Linked DNA regions of Prochlorococcus marinus XMU1405. The protein of the gene in region 2 interacts with the protein of the main gene of each other region in a pairwise test. Links are inferred from orthologs where the notes say so. Each region holds a gene or a part of one and is shown on either strand. Other genes may lie near its edges.

Region 1 (3,018 bases), 280 kb from region 2 along the record:
CATCATATCCCAATAAGTAAAGAAATTTATACACTCTATATCATCAAGAAAAAAATCATTATTTGCGAGTTCTCTTAAAAACTTACTATTTATTTTCATTTCTGATATTCCTCTGAAGGGGTATTTAGGTATTAATTGAGCCATCAAAGTTCCTTTGTGAGGGGAACCTATAGATATTAATCTTCTTGTTCTTTTATAACCATTAAATTTTTGAAGCCAGTATCTACCAATTATTCCTCCCATAGAAAATCCCAAAATATCTATTTCTTTTTCTAAGCCATATTTCTCTAAAATTAATTCGTTTAATTTATTAGTCAAATCCAGAATTGAAGTCATTCCATATGAATGCTTAAGAGTTGGGGCAAAATATTCAATGCCAATATCGTCAAGTTTTGAGGTAATAGAAGAAAAAATACTTGAAGTATTCCAAAGACCATGAATCAATATAATGGGATTTCTTTTTTCCAATACTTTAATTATTTTCAAGAATTCTTACTATTGAAACCTTGCCATCGAAACCTGTGATTGGAGGATTACATTTTGTCAGGATAATTTTAACTTTAGAAAACTTAAATTCCTGATCAATAATTTCTAAAATTGCGTTTGAATATTTTTCGATTGTGAAACAATATATTTTCTTTGATTGGTCTTTTAAAATTTGAACTAATTTTGAATAGTCAATTGTTTTTTTTATGTCATCATTTATTGTACATTTTTCAAAATCAGTCCACAAATATACATCTAAATTAAATAGTTGACCTAATTCTCTTTCTTCATCAAGAACCCCAACCCTAGCCCAAAGTTTAATATTCTCAATTTTTAAAAAAGTTTCCATCTTTAAAAGTTTTAAAGATCTTTATGTGTATAGATAGCCTTACCTGATGTAAAATCATCAACTATATTACCATCACCTTTTAGGAAATATTTATAAGTTACCAAACCTTCTAGACCTACAGGTCCCCTTGGTGGAAGAGTTTGAGTAGATATGCCAACTTCAGCGCCGAATCCATATCTAAACCCATCTGCAAACCTAGTAGAGCAATTATGAAAAACACCCGCACTATCAACTACGTTCATAAATTTATTGGCAGTATTTGAATTTTCAGTAATTATTCCATCTGTATGCTTTGAACTATATTTTTGAATATGTGTAATTGCTTGCTCAAGATCATCAACAATTTTTATCGATAGAATTAAATCCAAATATTCAGTTTTCCAATCTTCTAGGCTAGCCTTATACTTTAACCCTAATTCAACTGATCTCTTATCTCCAATTAATTTTACTTCTTTAGAATTAAATAGAGGGATGGCCTTTTCTAAAAAAGCTGGTGCGATATCTTTATGGACTAATAAGGTTTCGATAGCATTACAAGCTGCAGGATATTGAATTTTGCTGTCCAAAGCGACTGATAAAGCCATCTCTAGATTTGCCTCAATATCTATAAACAAGTGACAAATTCCATCAGCATGGCCTAGCACAGGAATTCTTGTATTCTCCTGAATAAATTTAACTAATTCATTACTACCTCTTGGAATTATTAAATTAATATATTTCTCAAGATTTAACATCGCCATGCTATCTTTTCTGCTTGTTAGTAAACATATTGCATTTTTATCAAGACCTGATTCATTTAAACCTTCTTGCAATGCTTTCACTATTGAAGTATTTGTTAAATTGGCTTCACTACCACCTTTTAGCATTACTCCATTACCTGATCTTATTGCTAAAGAACTAATCTGCATTACGGCATCTGGCCTTGATTCAAAAATAACCCCTAAAACTCCAATTGGTACAGTTTTTCTCTCTAAGATCAACCCCTCTGAAAGCTCTCTTTTTATTTGAACTTGATTTACAGGATCAGCTAAATCTCCAACTTTTCTTACTCCTTCAATTCCTGAATTTAATTTATCTTTTGATAACTTTAATCTAGAAAGTAAAGCTTTTGAAATCCCTCTCTTTTCTGCTCTTTGATAGTCCTCAATATTAGCCTCTAATATTTCTCTAGAATTTTTTTCTAGATAATCAGCCATAAAATTTAAGGCTTTAATTCGATTTTGATTTTCAGTCTGACTTATTTTTATTGATGCCAAACGAACTTTATCAGCTTTTTCTAGAAGATCATTACTTGGTTGCGGAATTTCAAAGATATTAACCATAATATTTTTTAGCTAATCTAATAATAATTCAAATTAACGATTCTTTAAAGTAAATTTCTTTCTGAATTAATATCTAAAAAATAATTGAACTTGGCTTTTCCAATCACCATTAGAGTCATAAGAACCTAACAATTCTAAGTTTGGATTGGCCTGAAAAGTCAAAGTTCCAATTGATGAAAGGTCATCTCTACCTGGAACGGTTTGAAAGGCAAAATTTATTGCATCAGTAATATCGAATCCTAGTTCAGCTACCCAAGCTTGCGAAGATAATTCTTTATCGGGAGATGACTCTTCATCATTATCAATATCTAAATTTTCATTTGAAAATATATTTTTTAAAGAATCATTATTTTCTATCAAGGCTGGATATAAAGACAACTGAAATCTTTCACTAAAAGCATCCGCATTATTAAGTTGAGAAATAAATGCTCTATTTATTAAATTTGAAGAGTTACCTCCTATTAAACCGATTATTTGTGATCTACTATAATTTGGAGTACTTCTCAATTGTATTCTTTTATTTTCATCTTCAAAAGATAATTGATCTAAAAATCCTTCGTAAGAAGCTTCAATTTTGATAAGCCTTGTATTACCAATTCCAAATGCCCCAAAACCACTTGAAGTCGCATCTTCATCAAGATCTTTTGCGATATTTGAATCTTGGTTATTTTCATTTATAGGTATTATAGAGTCTGGAACTTTGCTCACTAGAGAAAAATTAATAAATGGTACTACACCACTTCTTGAGGCAAATAAAATATAGTTTTCTTTATTCTTATCAAGCTTAAAGGGAGTAGTATACAAATTCGCTCTACCTTTTTCAAGATAAATAAGACCCCTAGCATTTAAATCTTTTCCCAC
Region 2 (3,005 bases):
AAAAACTAATTGTACTATTTGATTATTAAATGTTATAAAAAATCCGGTTAAAAAAATAGTTGTTAAAAAACAGTACTCTATTCCAGATATCAATTTTTTTTGGAGACCTCTAACGTCTTTATCACTTTTCAATTTTGAGAATTTTGGAAGTAATGGCAAAATCAAAGAGTTCGATAATATGCCTAAAGGTGCTTGTATGAGAAAGTTTCCGTAAGCTAGTCCAGATGCTGCTCCTTGAAAACTTGAAGCAAAAAACATATCGATGAAAACATTAATTTGACTTAGACCCGATGAGATAGATGCTGGAATGATTAGTTTGAAAATCCTCTTCTCTTCATCTTTAAATAATTTGAAGGTTGAATTTAATCTCAAGAGACCAATTTTATTTATTTCCAAAATTTGAACAACAAACTGAATAAAAGTTCCTGTCAAAGTTGCAAAAGCCAGTAATCCCGTATAATTAAGGAAATTAAAAGATATATTTTCTTGGTTAAAAATCCAACTAAATAAAATAAAAAAAATAGTAGTTACGCTTGTTATTGCTGGACTTATACTTGATAAAAAGAATTTTCTTTGAGAATTTAAGGCGCCAAAGCTTAAACCTATGAAGCCGGATAAAGGGATACATGGTGTAAGTATTTGTAATTGGTAAGTAGCAATAGATTTAGCTTGCGAACTTAAATTGGGGGCTAATAATTCAATTAATAAACTGGAATTTGAATAAATCAATATGGCTATGATGAATAATAATATTGAAAGCTTTATACTTACTTGAGTTAAAACAATTCCTCCATTTTTTTTGTTAAGTGGAGTTAGAACTGCAACGACTGCGTTATGTAAGGGACCATTAATTCCTCCAATTATTATTAGCAAAAAACCAGGAATTATGTAGGCGTAATTAAACGCGTCGTATGTTACCCCAACCCCAAAAGCAGCAGCTATGAATATTTGTCTTATACATCCAGCTAATTTACTAAGACTAGTACCAAATGAAATTGAAAAAACATTATTTTTTAGAAATGAATGCATTTGGATTTGTCTAAATCATCAAGATGTTTAAGTTTCAATTATATTTGATTTTTAACTAAAGACATATTTATGAATGATCGGATAATTGAATTTGATCCATTAATTGAAGGGGTTTTAATCAAGAGGTATAAAAGGTTTCTTGCAGATATTAAACTAGAGAGTGGAGAGGTAGTAACTGCTCACTGTGCTAACACAGGCCCAATGAAAGGTCTTTTGTGTGAGGGAGCAAAAGTAAGAATAAGTGTTTCCCCTTCTCCAAAAAGAAAATTACCTTTTACATGGGAACAGATATCTGTATTAGATGCAAAAAATGAAGAGGTTTGGGTGGGTATTAATACCCTATTTGCAAATAAGTTAATCAAAAGGGTTATTGAGAAAAATTTGCTGAAAGAAATAATAGGAGAAATAGAGACAATTAAATCAGAAATCCCTTATGGAAAAGATAAAAAAAGCAGAATTGACTTTTTTTTAACTCCAAAATCTTCAAATCCTGATAAACGTAACATTTACATAGAAGTAAAAAATACAACTTGGATTAAAGAAAATGTAGCTCTTTTCCCAGATACAGTAACGAAAAGAGGCCAAAAACACTTAATAGAATTAAAAGAACTGATTCCTGAAAGTAAAAGCGTTTTAGTACCTTGTATAACCAGAAAAGATGCAGAATTTTTTACTCCCGGAGATGAGGCAGATCCCTTATATGGCAGTCTTTTTAGAGAATCTTCTAGTGCAGGCATGATCACCATCCCTTGCTCGTTTGTATTTCATAAAGATCACGTAACATGGAATGGAATTAAACCTTTAAAATAATTTATAAACTTGATAATCTGAAATCTTAAAAAAATAATTTTCAAATTTAACAAATAATTTTTTATGGTGCAACTATAAAATTGGTATAAACAACTACTAGACACTGATAAGTTTTTTGAATAAATTTAAATTTGAAAGGAAACAGCACAAACTGTTTTTTTGCAGATCTAATTTTTTTTTATGACCACTGCTTTGCAAACGCCTCAAAGGCGCTCTAGGTCCAAATTACAAGATGCAAGTCTTGTGAATGGACCTATGCTCCTTTTGAGGAGTATTCGAGGATTTAGTTCAAACCGCTCTATGTTGTGGCTTGCAACTGTTCCCCTAGCTTTGTTTGGTTTAGGTATTTTTAATCTTTCAGCTCATGCAGCTGATTTACCTGAGTTGAATGCAGCTTTTCTTGCTAACAATTTATGGCTTTTGATCGCCACTATTTTGGTGATCTTCATGAACGCCGGTTTCGCTATGGTTGAGGCAGGTATGTGTCGTTCTAAGAACGCAGTAAACATCCTTGCTAAAAACCTCTTTGTATTTGCTCTAGCTGTAACTTCTTATTGGTTTATCGGCTATTCATTAATGTACGGAGGAAGTGTTGCTGACGGATGGCTTTATTTTGGAGGCTTATTCTTTGATCCAACAGTTACCGCTGATATGGTTACTGACGCTGGATTAGTCCCAACTGTTGATTTCTTGTTCCAGTCTGCATTCGCAGGAACTGCAGCAACTATCGTTTCCGGTCTTGTTGCTGAAAGAGTTAAATTTGGAGAATTTGTTGTTTTTGCTGTTGTATTAACTGCATTTATATATCCAATTGCTGGTAGCTGGAAATGGAATGGTGGTTGGCTTGATTCTTTAGGTTTTGTTGACTTCGCTGGTTCTTCAATTGTTCACTCAGTTGGAGCATGGGCGGGTCTTGTAGGAGCTATGCTTCTTGGACCAAGAATTGGCAAATACTCTGATGGGAAACCACAAGCTATGCCAGGACATAACATGGCTATAGCTACTCTAGGTGCATTAGTCCTATGGATAGGTTGGTATGGATTTAACCCCGGTTCTCAACTTGCTATGGATCAATGGGTTCCATATGTTGCTGTAACAACTACTTTGGCAGCAGCTGCTGGAGCTATTGGTGCAACTATTGTTTCAACATTAACTTCTGGTAAGCC

The links. Proteins that work in one complex are often made in the same cells at the same time.
Region 1: the proteins of sfsA (region 2) and HA148_RS03060 interact in binary tests that used the Escherichia coli proteins (3 or more experiments, as listed by UniProt). The link is inferred for Prochlorococcus marinus XMU1405 from one-to-one orthologs.

Annotation. Positions count from the first base shown.
Region 1 is NZ_JAAORF010000001.1:534,160-537,177, reverse strand. The notes cover bases 3-2,944. They hold HA148_RS03060 (glutamate-5-semialdehyde dehydrogenase), read right to left. Parts: upstream 2,158-2,944; coding sequence 847-2,157; downstream 3-846. Other genes in these bases: HA148_RS03055 (translocation/assembly module TamB domain-containing protein), read right to left, coding at 2,224-2,944; folB (dihydroneopterin aldolase), read right to left, coding at 473-835; HA148_RS03070 (esterase/lipase family protein), read right to left, coding at 3-468. Outside these bases: more of HA148_RS03070, read right to left, coding at 1-2; more of HA148_RS03055, read right to left, coding at 2,945-3,018. UniProt on the Escherichia coli protein: Catalyzes the NADPH-dependent reduction of L-glutamate 5-phosphate into L-glutamate 5-semialdehyde and phosphate. The product spontaneously undergoes cyclization to form 1-pyrroline-5-carboxylate.
Region 2 is NZ_JAAORF010000001.1:251,847-254,851, forward strand. Bases 40-2,968 are described here. They hold sfsA (DNA/RNA nuclease SfsA), read left to right. Parts: upstream 40-1,098; coding sequence 1,099-1,839; downstream 1,840-2,968. Other genes in these bases: murJ (murein biosynthesis integral membrane protein MurJ), read right to left, coding at 40-1,029; HA148_RS01385 (ammonium transporter), read left to right, coding at 2,020-2,968. Also shown: more of murJ, read right to left, coding at 1-39; more of HA148_RS01385, read left to right, coding at 2,969-3,005. UniProt on the Escherichia coli protein: Binds to DNA non-specifically. Could be a regulatory factor involved in maltose metabolism.